DNA from 3 places in the Streptomyces sp. TLI_053 genome. Region 2 is predicted to be linked to each of the others. Evidence: riboswitches for the same ligand, from Rfam matches in the RefSeq annotation. Region 2 holds a riboswitch; each other region holds the start of a gene.
The links. A riboswitch is a leader RNA that binds a small molecule or an ion and turns the genes downstream of it on or off. The one in region 2 is predicted to bind FMN.
Positions count from the first base shown of each region.

Region 1: another riboswitch for FMN. It lies ahead of ribB (3,4-dihydroxy-2-butanone-4-phosphate synthase); the one in region 2 lies ahead of ribB (3,4-dihydroxy-2-butanone-4-phosphate synthase).
Region 3: another riboswitch for FMN. It lies ahead of BLU95_RS32515 (riboflavin synthase); the one in region 2 lies ahead of ribB (3,4-dihydroxy-2-butanone-4-phosphate synthase).

Region 1 covers NZ_LT629775.1:7,463,160-7,468,282, forward strand. Annotated here, with positions in the region: gene BLU95_RS31245 (MFS transporter) at 1-53, opposite strand, end outside; gene BLU95_RS31250 (LLM class F420-dependent oxidoreductase) at 50-862, opposite strand; gene BLU95_RS31255 (zinc-dependent alcohol dehydrogenase) at 951-1,970, opposite strand; gene BLU95_RS31260 (ribonuclease FAU-1 family protein) at 2,185-2,871, opposite strand; FMN riboswitch at 3,228-3,358, shown strand; partial or broken gene ribB (3,4-dihydroxy-2-butanone-4-phosphate synthase) at 3,506-4,174, shown strand; gene BLU95_RS31270 (phosphopantetheine-binding protein) at 4,465-4,707, shown strand; gene BLU95_RS31275 (ATP-grasp domain-containing protein) at 4,711-5,123, shown strand, end outside.
Region 2 covers NZ_LT629775.1:206,148-211,270, forward strand. Annotated here, with positions in the region: partial or broken gene BLU95_RS45765 (MFS transporter) at 1-572, shown strand, start outside; gene BLU95_RS45445 (ABC transporter permease) at 548-1,711, opposite strand; FMN riboswitch at 1,741-1,871, shown strand; gene ribB (3,4-dihydroxy-2-butanone-4-phosphate synthase) at 2,119-2,769, shown strand; gene BLU95_RS41985 (hypothetical protein) at 3,778-3,951, shown strand; gene BLU95_RS00785 (alanine racemase) at 4,719-5,123, opposite strand, start outside.
Region 3 covers NZ_LT629775.1:7,760,287-7,765,409, reverse strand. Annotated here, with positions in the region: gene BLU95_RS32525 (bifunctional 3,4-dihydroxy-2-butanone-4-phosphate synthase/GTP cyclohydrolase II) at 1-1,160, opposite strand, end outside; gene BLU95_RS32520 (nicotinamide mononucleotide transporter family protein) at 1,157-1,813, opposite strand; gene BLU95_RS32515 (riboflavin synthase) at 1,810-2,568, opposite strand; FMN riboswitch at 2,789-2,916, opposite strand; gene BLU95_RS32510 (SCO4226 family nickel-binding protein) at 3,333-3,581, shown strand; gene BLU95_RS32505 (antibiotic biosynthesis monooxygenase family protein) at 3,875-4,180, opposite strand; gene BLU95_RS32500 (MSMEG_1061 family FMN-dependent PPOX-type flavoprotein) at 4,309-5,004, shown strand.

The DNA of each region.
Region 1 (5,123 bases), 7.3 Mb from region 2:
AGGCCGTGGAACCCGGCGCCGGGACGCCCGCCCGGCTGCCCGGATCCGGTCATCGGCCGGCCAGGCCGTCGCGCAGCGCGAGCAGTTCGCGGACCGGGGCGAGGTCGAACGGGCCGGGGACGGAGACGATGATCTCGGTGGCGCCGGCCGCCGCGAACGCCTCGGCCAGGCCGGTCTGCGGGGCGTCGATCATCACGGTGCGGCCGATCTCGCGCGGGTCGCGGCCGACCTTGGCGCACCAGTCGTCGAGCACTCCGCTGCGGCGGGCGAACTCGGCGACCGGGTCGGTGGAGTCCCAGCCGTACCAGTTCCACAGGTCGGCGTAGCGGGCGACGGCCTGGAGGGTGCGCTTCTCGCCGCCGCCGCCGATGAGGATCGGCAGCGGGCCGGCGGGCGCGGGGTTGAGCTTGGTGAGGCGGTCGCGGATCGCGGTGACGGCCTCCTCGAAGGCGTCGATCCGGCCGCCGGGGCCGGGGAAGGGGTAGCCGTACTCGCGGTGCTCCTGCTCGAACCAGCCGGCGCCGACGCCGAGGACGACCCGGCCGCCGCTGAGCAGGTCGACGGTGCGGGCCTGGTCGGCGAGCAGGTGCGGGTTGCGGTAGGCGGTGCAGGTCACCAGGGTGCCGATGGTGGCCCGGCTGGTCTCGACGGCCATCGCGGCCATCAGCGACCAGCACTCGTAGTGGCGGCCGTTCTGGTCGCCGGTCTGCGGCATGAAGTGGTCCCACGTCCACAGCGAGTCGACGCCGAGCTCGTCGGCGGCACGCCAGGCGGCCCGCAGGTCGACCAGGTCGCAGTGCTGGGGGTGGAGCTGGGCGCCGATCCGCAGGGTGGGGCGGGTGGCGTCGGGGGTGGTGCTCATGGGGGTCTCCTGGTGGTGCGGGTGCGGGTGGGTGTCCGACGCCTGGCGGGCGCCCGACGGGGTGTCAGGAGGGTGTGGGGGTGCGGAGTCAGCGGGGTTCGACGAAGACCCGGAACACCGGGGAGCCGGAGCTCTCGGTCAGCGCCTCGCCGGTGTCGGCCAGTTCGTGGCGGGAGGTGACCAGCGGGGCCAGGCCGGCGGCGAGAGCTCCGCCGCGCAGCAGGGCGGCGGCGGCACGCCAGTCGGCGGGCTCCTGGCTGTACGAGCCGGTGACGGTGAGCTGGCGGCGGTGCACCTCGTAGCCGGGCAGGACGGCGTCGGGGGTGTCGTGGGAGCCGCCGAAGAGGACCAGCCGGGCGCCGTCGGCCGCGGCGCGGAAGCCGGCGGCGATCGCCTCGCGGGAGGCGATGGTGACGAACACCACGTCGGCCTTGGGGAGTTCCGCGAGCTCCTCGGGCGTCACGGCGTGGTCGGCGCCGGCCGCCAGGGCCGCGGTGCGGCGGGTGCCGTCGGTCTCGACCACGGTGACCGAGCGGGCCTGGTGGTGCTGGGCGAGCAGCAGGTGCAGTCGGCCCATGAAGCCGCCGCCGATCACCGCGACCCGGTCGCCGGGCTGGAAGGAGCCGCGCCGGAACGAGTGCACCACGCAGGCCAGCGGCTCGCCCATGGCGGCGTGCAGCGGGTCGGCGTCGCCGACCGGCCAGGCGTGGGCGGCCGGCACCCGCACGTACTCGGCGAGCCCGGCGCCCATGCTGATGCTGCCGTCCGGCAGCAGACTGCCCTGCGGCGAGGCGCAGATGGCGCTGTTGCCGGAGCGGCAGTGGCGGCAGGTGCCGCAGCGGGTCAGCAGGTCCACGGTGACCAGATCGCCGACGGCGGGGGCGTCCTCCAGTGCGGCGGCGCGCGCACCTACCTGCTCGACCCGGCCGGAGACCTCGTGGCCGGCGGCCACGGGGTAGACGGGCATGGCGCCGGTGTAGAGCTTGGCCTCCATGGTGCACAGCCCGCAGGCGGCGATCCGGACGAGCACGTCGTCCTCGCCGATCTCGGGGCGCGGGGTCTCGCGGATCTCGACGGAGCCGGGGGAGGTCACCAGGGCTATGCGCATCGGTCGTTCCTTTCGCGGTGCTGTGGTGCTGCGGTGCGGTACTGCGGTGGTGCAGCGGTGTCGGCTGCTGCGGTGCGACTGCCGCGGTGCGGGCCGCCGCGGGCACGGGGGTGCCGCGGTGCGGGTGGCGCCGTGCGGTCGCGCCGCCGGGGCACGGGTGGCGCCCCGACGGGCCGGTCGGTCGGGTGGACCGCCCGGACGGCGGGGGGTCGGCTCAGGCCGGGGGAGGGGGAGCGGTCCACTGCGCGGCGGGTCGCCAGTGCGTCCACCGCTCGGTCCACCAGGTGTCGCCGCGGTCGATCCGGGCGGCGAGCGCCGCGGCCTCGGCACGGACGGCGGCGGCCTGTTCGGGAGTGAAGCCGCCGGTGCGGGCGCGCTCCTCGAAGGCCTCGACGTCCTTCCAGCGGTACGGGCCGCCGTCGGCCGGGATCCAGAGGTCGAGCTCGTGGTCGAGGGTGTCGACGCCCTCGTCGGTGATCCGGTACGGGTCCTGGAAGTTGACGTACCAGCCGGAGAGCTCGTCGGTCTCCGGGTCGCGGAAGGCCCAGACGGCGTAGGCCTCGCCGGGGCGCTGCAGCTGCAGGACACCGGGGCTGCGCCAGCGGTCGGCGACGGTGCTCCAGCCGTGCGGTCCCCAGCTGAACTCGCCCTCGCCGAAGGAGAGCCGGGTGTCGTGGGCCAGGTACACGGCGAGCAGGTCGGGTTCGTGGGCGACGACCCGGACGGGGTGGCTCAGCCAGACCCGTCCGTCGAGGATCTCCCGCCGCAGCACCACCTGACCCGGCGTCAACAAGGTGCCTGCGGAGACGGGTTCGGAGACCGGGACGGCCGTCGGAACGGCTGCGCCGAGGTCGTTCGCCGGCCCGGCCGCGCCTGCGCCGGGTTCGTCGCCGACGGACACGGCGGAGCGCCCCGGACTCCTCGAAGGATCGTGCATGAACGTCTTGCCCCCGTTTCGCAATGCCGCCCCCGGAACGCGGGCGGCGAGACTCCGGCCCCCGCCGGAGTGCCGAACGCCCGCCCCTCGGACCCCGTCCCCAGTGGTTCGACGCAGGTCGAACGGGGGTCACTACTCGTGGGTAGGCATCGGCGGTCCGGATCTTAAGCACGCTCGGACGGCATTGGCAATGCCCGCCGAACGGCGGGGTCGGGAACCCCCGGTTCGGCGTGTGATGCAGCCCACGGCTCCACCCGTTCACCGACGTCTTGTCAAGATCGCGGCAAGTGTGCGAGGTTGACGGGCGTTGTTCAAGACGTTTGCGCACTCCGGGGTCGGTGAAATTCCGAACCGGCGGTTACAGTCCGCGACCCGTCCGCCGCCAGCGGCCGGTTGACCAGGTGAAACTCCTGGACCGACGGTTAAAGTCCGGAAGGGAGGCAGTGCGCGGCGGGCAGGTTTTTCCGACGGCCGGGGGGATTCCCGTCGGCCGGTCGGTCGCGGGCCGCTTCCACCGGAATGCGGTCGACGACCGCCCCTGCACGCCCATGCTCCAGCAGCCCCGGAAGTCCGCGCCCCGAGCGCGAGGAGAGTTCCGATGGGCCACACCACGGGCACGACCACCGCCGACGCGACCTCGTACGCGGCCGGCGACACCGAGCAGCCGTTCGACTCCGTCGAGTACGCGGTCGCGCAGATCGCGGCCGGCCGGGCGGTCGTCGTCGTCGACGACGAGAGCCGCGAGAACGAGGGCGACCTGGTCTTCGCCGCCGAGCTCGCCACCACCGAGCTGGTCGCCTTCGCCATGACCGAATGCCGCGGACTGCTCTGCGCCCCGATGACCGGCGCCGACCTCGACCGGCTGGAACTGGACCAGATGGTCCGTGAAAACACCGAGCACCACCGCACCGCCTTCACCGTCTCGGTCGACGCCGCGGCCGGCATCAGCACCGGCATCTCGGCGGCCGACCGGGCGCTGACCCTGCGGCTGCTGGCCGAGCCGGGCACCCGCCCGGCCGAGCTGGTGCGCCCGGGCCACGTCTTTCCGCTGCGGGCGGTCGACGGCGGTGTGCCGGCGCGGGCCGGTCACACCGAGGCCGGGGTGGACCTGTGCCGGCTGGCCGGCCTGCGTCCGGCGGCGGCGATCTGCGAGATCGCGATGGCCGACGGTGCCATGGCCAGACTGCCGGAGCTGCGCGAGTTCGCCGGCCGGCACGGCCTGGCGCTGATCTCCATCGCCGACCTGATCGAGTACCTGCGCACCGCGGGCGGTGCGGCCGGGGCGGCGGTCCCGGAGGGTGCGGCCGGGGCGGCGGTCCCGGCCGGAGCGGCACGGACGGCGGTCGCGGTGGCCGCCGGCTGATTCCGCCGGGAAACCGGCCGCAGGGGGGCGGTTCCGCCGGGAATTCCATTTCCGGGGCGGTGCCGTGATTCGCCCTGCCCGCAGGAATTCCGGCACCGGCTCCGGTTAACCGGCTGTTTTCCCGGAATTGACAGTTCCGCAACCCTGCTCCAATAATCGATTCACGGATGCACGCCGACGGGGAGAGGCCTGGTATGTCCGACACCAGCACCACGGAAACACTCAGAATTATTTGGGAAGAAGTCCTCGGCACGCCGGTCGACGACCTGGACGCCGATTTCTTCGATCTCGGCGGGGATTCCCTGCTGGCCCTCGCGATTTCCACCCGGGCCATCGAGTCCGGTCTGGACATGCCCCGGTCGGCGGTGCTGCGCCGCAGCACCCTCCGGCAGCTCGCCGAGGCCGTCGAGGACCCACGACTCTTCGATCGCGCCTGAGCGATGGCCATCGTCGTCGTCTACGACCAGGGCTCGGCCTCGCCGCGCGAGGTGATCGCCCTGGGGCGCACGGCTCCGGTACTGGTCGCGCTGGCCGACTCCGACCACGCCCGGCAGGTCGGCCCGCTGTTCGAGGAGAACTGCGCGGGCGTCGTCACGCTGGCCGAAGGTGACGGGGCCGCCGCCGCCCGGCTGCGCGAGTACGGGGCCGCGGGCATCCTGACGTTCAGCGAACGGATGCTCGCCGACACCGCCCGGCTCGCCGGACTGCTCGGCCTGCCGTTCAACACCCCGGAGACCGTCCGGGTGTTGACCGACAAGGCGGCGCAGCGCCGACGGCTGCGGGAGGCGGGGGTGGACAGTGTGCGCAGCGCGCTGCTCACCGACGCCGAGGGCTGGCGCGCCGCGCTGACCGA
Region 2 (5,123 bases):
CCCTGGGCGTGTTGGCGGCGGGCCTCGCCGTGGCCGCGGACACCAGAGCTGCCTACACCGCGCTGATGCTCGGCAACGCCGGCACCGCGCTCCTGGTGTGCGTGCTGTACCTGCGCCTCCCCAGGATCCCCGGCACCCGCGAGCGCAAGGACGCACCGTCCGGCCTCACCGCGCTGCGCGACCTGCCCTACCTGGCGATGGCCCAGGTCAGCGGGATCGTCATGCTGGGAGACATCCTGCTGACCGTCGGCCTGCCGCTGTGGGTGGTGTCCCACACCCACGCGCCCCGGCCCGCGGCCTCGTGGCTGATCGGGGTCAACACCCTGCTCGTGATGGTGTTCCAGGTCCGCGCGGCTCGCGGTGCCGACACCCTCGCCGGTGCGACGAGGCTCCACCGGTGGGCGTTCCTCGGCCTGGCGGCGTCCTGCGCCCTGGCATCGGCCACCGACCGCCTCCCCACCTGGCTCGCGGTCGCCGTACTCGCCTGCTCGGTCGCCCTGCTGACGCTCGGCGAGCTGTGGGGGAACAGTGCGCGCTGGACGCTCCGCTACGACCTCGCGGACCCCGGTGCGCAGGGACAGTACGGCGGCGCGTTCCAACTGGGCACCGCACTGCCCAGGGTTCTCGGGCCGCTCATGGTCACCGCTCTCACCGACCGGCTGGCCTGGCTCGGCTGGCTGCTCGTGGGCGCGGTCTTCCTCCTCGGGTACCTGCTGTTCCCCGCCACCATGCGGTGGACCGAACGCACCCGCCCCGTGTACACCGCCCGTACCTGATTGCCCGTCAGGCGCCTCGGTCGGCGCCGCTCGACGCCACCCTCCACCAGCCGCAACGCCCCGTACAGGGCAACGGCCAGGAGCGAGAGCATCAGGAGGGTGGATAACGTCCCGAACGTCTCCGAGCCGTTGCGCTGCACGGCGAGCAGTTGACCCAGGCCCTCACCGCCCATCACGAACTCGCGCACCATCGCGCCGGTGGCCGACAACGCGACGCCGGCCCGGAGCCCGGGGAGCACGCTCGGCGGGGCGAGCGGGAACTCGATGCGCCGCGTCAATCCCCCACGCTCCGACCCCGTCGGCCCGTGCCGCGGCCAGGACCTCCCGCTCCAGGCCTCGGATGCCCAGAGGTTGTTGACCAGAACGGGGAAGAACACCACCGGCGCGCACAGCACCACCACGGGCCACGTCCCGCACCCGAGCCCCGAGGCGAGCAGCGGTGCGAGGGCTACTGCCGGGACGGCCTGACGCGCTGCCAGGTACGGCTGCAGCGCGCGGGCCGCGAGGCGGCCGCAGGCGAGCAGACAACCGAGCGGCAGCGCCACGGCCGTCCCCGGCGCGACGCCGGCGAGGCTCTCGTACAGTGCCGTGACCGTCGCGTCCAGCAGCGCGCCCCGGCCCAGGGCCGCTACGAACGCCCCTGCCAGGTCGACCGGGTGAGGGAGGAAGAACGAGGACACGGCGCAACCCTCGACCGCGCCCGCCCGCGGCAGGAGGAGAAGCACGCCGGGCGCGAGCGGGGTCAGCACCGCCCCGAGCCGATCCCGGACGGCTCCCGTCGGCTTCTTGGGGCCCGTCCTCACACGGCTGCTGTCCGCTTCGCCTGTGCCCGAGCCGTACAGGTGGCCGATTCTCCCGGTGACCGAGGCAGCTCCTGTGCACGGCCGCCGAGTGCCGGGTCGGCGTGTGTGCCGTGGAACACATCCACAATCCACCGCATACGTGGCATGATCCTCCCGAGTGTTCGCGCGCTCCGGGGTCGGTGCAATTCCGAACCGGCGGTTAAAGTCCGCGACCCAGCCGACGCCATCGGCTGGTTGACCTGGTGAAACTCCAGGACCGACGGTGAAAGTCCGGATGAAAGGTAGTGCGCGGCGACACATTGTCCGGCCAGGAGCGGCTTGCCGCCCCGGCGCCCGGATTCGGTGCTCGCTCTCCCCGGAACGGCGTCTGTGCACGGGGGCGAGCTGCCACTCGCCATCCCTCCCCGCGCACCTGACGCCGTCCATTGCGGAGGCCGTGTGCGCAAGCACGCGTCCTTCTGGATGGCCGCGTTCTCTCGCAGATCAGTGAACTCCCGGGCCCACGGGCCCAGGGGTTCCCCGACCTCAGGAGAGATCAGATGGCAAACACCCTTCTCAACCGCACTGACCGCTTGCGGCAGGTGGAACAGGCGATCGAGTCCTTCCGTCGCGGTGCCTTCGTGGTTGTCTTCGACGACGAGTCCCGCGAGAACGAGGGCGACCTGATGGTGGCCGCCGAGTACACCGACGAGACCGCGATGCGGTACATGCTCGACCACTCCTCCGGTGTGGTCTGCGCGGCGGTGCCTTACGAGCGGTGCGCGGAGCTCGATCTGCCGCAGATGACGGCGGACAACTCCGGCCTGCACAGTACGGCCTTCACCGTGTCGGTGGACCTGCTCGCCGGCGGGACCACCGGTATCCCGGTCGACGAGCGGGCCCGCACCGTACAGGCGTTGTCAGACCCGACCGCCCAGGCGGGCGACTTCGCCCGACCCGGCCACATCTTCCCGGTGCGTGCCGCGCGCGGCGGAGTGCTGGAGCGCGACGGCCACACCGAGGCCGGGGTGGACCTGTCCCGACTGGCCGGGCTGTCCGGCGTCACCACCATGTGCGAGGTCGTACGGCCCGACTGGAGCATGGCCCGCCTCGACGACCTGCGGGAACTCGCCGCACGCGACGGGTTGGCGCTGATCTCGGTGGGCGATCTGGTCGCCTACCGGCTGGCCGCCCAGCAGTCGACCACCTGAGCGACCCGGTCGGCTCGGAGCCCGGCTGCTCCGAGCCGGCCGTCGGGGAGCGCCTGGAGGAGTCGACGCGCTCCCGCAGCCTGCGCACCGAGCCGGTCACGGTGCAGGACGCTTTTGACAACTCCCTCCTGCCGTAACCGCGGGCGGTGGAGCGTTCGCCCGTACCGGCGCCGGTACGGGCGAACGCTCCCGTGTGCCACCGGTGCGCCAGTGCGGAGGATTCCGTCGCCGGTGCGGCATCGGCACGCCCACAGCCCGCGGCCTGGCCTCGGTGAGTGCGGTCAGCCGGGCCGCAACCGGCGTCCGGATCAACCGCGGTGGTTGTCGATCAACTCGTACTGGGCCGGAGCCCTGGATCACGCCCGCAGGCTGGCGTGATCGCCCAACGGCTCCGGGTCGGGGGACAGTGGTCGGCCGGCCACGGCAGTCGCGAGTTCCTCGGCCATCGGAGCGTCCGACTCCCAGGTCTCCGCCTCACACTGCGCCGAAGTGAACCGCCCCGGGCCCGGGGAGGGGGAATCGTGCTGGTCGACGAGGACACCAAGGTGTCCGCCGTGCCGGGGTGCCGGGGACGTCGGGCCGGTATCACCAGTGGAGCGGCCGGCGGGCGCGGCGGGCGAAGGGCGGGACGGTGGGGTCGGGATCGGTCTGTGCACGGGCCCCGGATCCAGCAGCTCCGCCAGGCGCCGAGTCCGACGCCGATGTCGACGTAGGACTCGAGGAAGGCGGTGGAGCCGGCTGCCGGTTCCGGCCCCGCACGTCCGGTCGGCCGGGCCATCGGCGCCCCTGTCCGTCCTGTCGACGACCCTGTCGGCGTCGTTCTCCCCCCGTACGCGCACAGCGCGGTACTGCATGACGGCGTGGCAGCCGTGTCGATGCGGCCCTCTTGTGAAGTCACGCAGACCGGGCCGGTGGATGCAGACGAGCGGCCTCCGGACAGGGCCGACGGGTCCGGTCGAGGACCCGAGGTCAGTCGGTCGGTGGATCAGACCCCGCCGGAAGACACTCATGGGCAAGAACTGCCTGATCAAGGCTGGGACAGACTCGGCCGACGCCTTGGTTGTCGGCCGTTTCAACAAGGAGGCGGCCGAGAAGATCGCGGTCCCTGTCGTCGGCGCCGTGTTGGTCCTCAGCGCGGGCTACACCTTGATCCTGACCAGGACGGGGTCGTGGCGGAGGTGACGGACACGACGTGCATGTCCGCCCGGGAGAAGAGACTCGGAACAGCCACGGCCGGGGAACTGCCCTCGCTGACCGTGTGAGGGCTCATCTGCCCCGGCAATCCGGCCGCTGCCCCTACCGGTGGCGGCGGCCGGGCTCGTCCCACGAAGGCGCCGCAGGAATCACACCTCCGGCGTCCTCACACGCACGGCCATTGTGTCGTCCACGGTCCAACCGTGATTCTGGATCAAATTCGCACGGCGAGTCGACCTTCGCCACCACCAGAAACATCTCCTCGACCTCCACGCCGGTCCCCGAGAAGAGAAGGTCCACTACACGCAGTCCATCACGCCGAGGTCATGCCCACCACCCGAGCGTGGTCGGCACGGACTCCTCGATCAGCGACAGACCTCCGGTCAGTGGCGGCCTCGGCCGTCCGCCCGGGGTGCGGACGGAAGTCGTCGCGGCTGCACCGCTACCACCGCCGCCGTCCTGCCGACCGTCCGGTGGCGGGGCGTCGGGTACGGCTGGACCCGAGGGCACGTCGTCCCGTGCGCGGGGACGACCGGCCCCCCGCAGGGCCGGTCGTCCGAGGATCCGTCACATCGTCTTCCGGCTCGCGGTCAAATGTCTCACCGGACACGAATATCCGCAGGTCGTTACCTCACGAACGCCCCCGGGGTGCCCCTCTCCGGCCGTCCCGCCGCAGGGCCGGATCCATGTCCATGGCCTGCGTCACCGCAGGTGGAGCGGGACTCCTTCGACCACGGGGTGGGACCTGGCCACCGTCACGTGTTCGCTCCGCGAGCTGCGACGGACCAGTGGTCGAGCACTTCGCCGTCCTCGATGACGACGAGTTCATCGGCCAGGTTGACCGCTGTACAGACGTGGTTGGGGACGACTGTGAGAACGCGGCCGAGAGCGGGTACTCCGTGTCCTTCCGCCGGCCGGACGACCGCATGGTGTTCCCACAGTCCAGTGACCGTCGCCTTCGGGTACTGCGGCAGGAACCCCCGACCCGACACCCAGGGGGACCGGTCAGCGCCCAGCACCTTGGTCCCGACGTCCAGGACGAACCGGTCATGGGCGGGCACGCTGATCACGGTCGCCGTCGCCATCAGAGCCAGGTCGTCGACGGAGCAGGTCCCGATCGCGTGCTGTGTGGCGTCGTTGAAGACGTAGACGCCGGGGCG
Region 3 (5,123 bases), 7.6 Mb from region 2:
GTCAGCAGGGTCAGCGAGCGGACGCCGAGGTCGCCGAGCATCTGGGCGCCGATGCTGTAGTCGCGGGCGTCCGCGGGCAGGCCGAGGTCGAGGTTCGCGTCCACGGTGTCCCGGCCGCGCTCCTGGAGCTCGTAGGCGCGCAGCTTGTGCGCCAGGCCGATGCCCCGGCCCTCGTGGCCGCGCAGGTAGAGCACCACGCCCCGGCCGGCCTCGGCGACCCGCCGCAGCGAGGCCTGGAGCTGGGGGCCGCAGTCGCAGCGCAGCGAGCCGAGCACATCACCGGTCAGGCACTCGGAGTGGACCCGGACCAGCACGTCCTCGCCGTCGGGGAGCCGGCCGTCCTCGGCCAGTCCACCGGCGACCAGCGCGATGTGCTCGACACCGTCGAGGGTGCCCCGGTAGCCGACGGCGGTGAACTCGCCGTACGCGGTCGGCAGGGAGGTGACGGCGGCGCGGTCGACGTGCAGTTCGGTGCGGCGGCGGTAGGCGATGAGGTCCTCGATGGAGATGATCGCCAGGTTGTGCTCACGGGCGAAGGCCACCAGTTCGGGCAGCCGGGCCATGGTGCCGTCGTCGTTGACCACCTCGGCGATCGCGCCCGCCGGCGGCAGACCGGCCAGCCGGGCCAGGTCGACCGCGGCCTCGGTGTGGCCGGGCCGGACCAGCACACCGCCCTCGACCGCGCGCAGCGGGAAGACGTGCCCCGGCCGGGCGAGGTCGCCGGACCCGGTGCCGGGCGAGGCGAGCAGGCGCACGGTGCGGGCCCGGTCGGCGGCCGAGATGCCGGTGTCGACGCCCTCCCTGGCGTCCACCGAGACGGCGTAGGCGGTCCCCTTGCGGTCCTCGTTGACCTGGGTCATCGGCGGGAGCTTGAGCCGGTCCAGTTCGGCGCCGGTCATCGGGGCGCAGATGACGCCGGAGCTGTAGCGGACGGTGAAGGCCATCAGCTCGGGGGTGGCGGCGGAGGCGGCGAAGACGATGTCGCCCTCGTTCTCGCGGTCCTCGTCGTCCACGACGATCACGGCGCGGCCGAGCGCGATGTCGGCGACGGCCCGCTCGACCGGGTCGAGGACGAACTCGCCGACCGGGGTCGCGACGGGGCCTCCGGGCGGGATCGCGACGGGGTTCTCTGCCGGACGCGGGGCGGGGTTCTCGGTCATGCGGAGGCTCCCTGGAGGACGGGGTCGGTCACGGAGTGTGCGGTGCGGCCGCGGAGCCACCAGGCGCGCAGGCCGAGCAGGACCAGGACGAAGTACACGGAGTAGGTGAAGCCGGAGAAGACCAGGCCGTTGTTGAAGGCGAGCGGCACGCCGACCAGGTCGACGGCGATCCAGGCGAACCAGAACTCGACCCAGCCGCGGGCCTGGGCGACCATCGCGGCCAGGGTGCCGACGAAGATGTAGGCGTCCGGCCAGGCGTCCCAGGACAGTTGCGGGACGGCGGTGAAGAGCGTGCCGACCGCCAGGGTGCCGAGCGCGGTGCCGCCGATCAGTACGGCGCGCTCGCGGCCGGTGGCGAAGCGGACGGCGATGTCGCCGTTGCCGCCACCGTCGCCCCGCGCGGCGCGCTGCCATCGGGTCCAGCCCCACACGGCGGCCGTGATCACGACTATCTGCTTGCCGACGCCTCCGCTGAGATGGGCGCTCCAGTAGGCGCCGACCAGGACCAGGCCGGAGAGCAGTTGGACCGGCCAGGTCAGCCGGGAGCGCTGCCAGCCGAGGGCCAGGGCGGCGAGGCCGAGCAGGTTGCCGATGATGTCGGAGCGGTAGACGTCCTGGCCGAGCAGGTGAACGGTGCCGTTGAGCCAGTTCACCGCTGCTCCCCCGGGGTGTCGTCGGCCGGGTCCGCCGAGTTCGTCGCGTTCGTCGCGTTCGTCCCATTCGTCGCGTCCACGGCGTTGGCCGCGTGGGGTGCGTCGACTCCGGGCAGGGGCGGGAGGGTGCGGGCCTCCAGCAGCCGCTCGACGTACTTGGCGAGGACGTCGACCTCCAGGTTGACGCTCTCGCCGACGGCCCTGGTGCCGAGGGTGGTCAGCGCGAGGGTGGCCGGGATGAGGCTGACGGTGAAGCTGTCGCGGGCGGCCTCGACCACGGTGAGGCTGACGCCGTCGACGGTGATCGAGCCCTTCTCCACCAGGTAGCGCGAGACGGAGTCGGGCAGCGAGAACCGCAGCACCTCCCAGCGGAGCTCGCCGGCCGCGTCGCGTTCCCCCGGTTCGCGACTCAACAGCCGCCCGGTGGCGTCGACATGACCCTGCACCAGATGCCCTCCGAGTCGGGCTCCGAGCGCCATCGCGCGCTCCAGGTTGACCCGCCCGCCGGGCTTCAACTCGCCCAGGCTGGAACGGTGGAGCGTCTCGGCCATCACATCGGCACTGAACTCACCAGTGCCGAGAGCGAGTTCCTCGGGGGTGTCGACGACGGTCAGGCAGACGCCGTTGACCGCGATGGAGTCGCCGTGCCGCGCGCCCTCGCAGACCACCGGGCCGCGCAGACGGATACGCGAGGATTCGCCGATCTCCTCGATCGACACGACCTCGCCGAGCTCTTCGATGATGCCGGTGAACACCCGGGTTCTCCTCGCGCTTGGGGCGCGGACTCCGGGGTGTGGCACGGGAGAGGGACACGGACACGTGTGGGCACGGGGGTACGCGGGCCGCCGGACGACAACGGGACCCGTTGCCGGGCTGCCGCCGAACCGGGCGCCGGAACGAGGAGATCCCCGTTCGTCGCCGCACACCGCCTCCCGAGGTCCACCGGGGGACCACGGGCCCTGCTCACTCGTCCGCCGCGCACGCCTCCCATCCGGACTTTAACCGTCGGTCCAGGAATTTCACCTGGTCAACCGGCCGCTGGCTGCGGACGGGTCGCGGACTGTAACCGCCGGTTCGGATTTTCACCGACCCCGGAGTGCGCTGAACGTCACTGCTACTTCTGCCGTCATTCTGCCATGATCCGCGCGGAGCAAGGGAGAGGTGTCCACTGTGGCCTCTTTCACTCGGCCCCGGGGAATGGCGGCACGGGGTTGCCGGAGCGCCGCTGTCGCCGTCGCCGTCGGGCGGGGCGGGGTGGGGCGCTGCGGGGGTGGTCGGGGTGGAGCGGGGTTGTCGGTGGCGCATTCGACGACCTGGCCACGGGAGTCCGGAACTGTCCGGCGGGGGCGCCTCGGGGCGTCGTCCGGGACGTCGTCCCGCGAGCACCGGGGCATCGGCTGGCGCATGCCGCGGCGTCGACCGGGTGTCCGGTGGCGGCCCGGGGTGCGTCGGGCGCAGGCTGGTGGTACCGGGGCGGCGACACCCGCCGTCGCGGGCGACCGCGGGAGGTGCGGGAGCTATGGCCAAGTTCATGGACGTCCACCACGGGATGGCCGGCATCACCGAGGAGCAGTTGCGAATGGCTCACCAGGCGGACCTGGCGATCCAGGCCGAGGAGGGCGTGACCTTCGAGCAGGCCTGGGCCGATCCGGAGTCGGGCCACGTCTACTGCCTGTCCGAGGCTCCGTCGAAGGAGGCCGTGCAGCGGATCCACGAGCGCACCGGGCATCCGGCGGCCGAGGTGCACCCCGTTCCGCTGATCGTCTGACCGCTCGGCTGTACAGCTGGCCAATTGCCGGTTGGCCGCTTGCCCAAGCACCTTATTGGCCTCCTACCCAATTAATCGGCCATCCTGTTGTGCGGCCGCCCAACTACACTCTTGGTCGGCTGCCCAACTGGCCGATCACCCCATTGGGCAGTTGCCCAACTGCATAGTTGGTCACTTGACCAATAGCTGTTGTTCGGCCGCCCAATTGCCCGGCCGCCGAACCCGGCCGGGCGGCGGGGCTCGACGGCGGCTCGACGGAGGCCCGACGGTGGAATTCGGCGGAGCAGACCGGGTCAGGATGCGGGGACCGGCGTGAAGTGGGTGACCTCCGGCGGGTGGGCCAGGTACCGGAGTTCGCCCTCCGACCAGACCGGCCGGATCCGCCACATCGGCCCCGCGTAGCCGAGCAGTGCCGCCTCGTCGCGCCACCGGCTGACCACGAGCACCCGGTGCCCGCCCTCGGTGACGGAGCGCAGCAGCTCGCCGCCGAGACAGCCGTCGGTGCGCCCGAGTTGTGGCAGCACCCTGCTGGTCAGCACCTCGCAGAACTCCTCGATGTGCCCGGCCATGACCTGGCCGGCCCAGATTCTGATGATCACCGCGACCACCTGCCCCGAAAGCGTCCTGGCCCCATTATCGACGCGAAATCGCTAGTTGCGAGGGGTTCGGGCAGGATTTCCGGGCGGCGGACGGCCGCTCGGACTCGGCCACGGCTACCTTCATCGGTATGACCAGCACACCGGAGACCGTCGTTCCGTCAACCCCCGGGCCGGATCGGCCCACCGGCCTGTTCGAGGCACTCGCCGCCGCCTCGGTCCGCGACCCGGCCGTGCTGCGGGAGGTCTACGAGCAGCCCGGGGACCACGCCCGCCGCAAGCAGGTGGACCGCATCCACGAGGTCGCCCGGCAGCTGATCGCCTGCTCCTCGCTGGTCCTCCTGGCCAGCGCGGACGCCGAGGGGCGCTGCGACGTGTCCCCGCGCGGCGGCCCGGCCGGACTCGTGTCGGTGCTCGACGAGTTCACCCTGGCGATCCCGGACGCGACCGGCAACAAGCGGCTGGACACCCTCCACAACATCGTCGAGACCGGCCGGATCGGGCTGCTGTTCGTCGTGCCCGGCCGGGACACCACCCTGCGCGTCAACGGGCGGGCCTGCGTCTCCACCGACCCCCGGCTGCTGGAGCAGTTGACGGCGGTCGGCAAGCCGCCGCGCAGCGCGATCGTGGTCGCGGTCGAGGAGGTGTTCGCGCACTGCCCGAAGGCGTTCCTGCGCGCCTCGGCGTGGAAACCGGAGAACTGGCTCGGCAAGGACGCCCAGCCGAGTTCGGCGCAGGTCACGCTCTCGCACCTGGCGGACCCGTCGCTGACCCTCGAGGCGATCGAGCAGACCGAGCGGGAGGCTCTGCTGTACCGCTACGAGTAGCGGCGGGGGTTCACCGGGAGCCGGCTCGCGGTCGGAGGATGCGGAGGCAGAGGCGGCGGTCGGCACAGAGCCGGAACGGCGGTGCCGGGCCAGAACGGCGGTGCGGGGCCGGCCGGGGC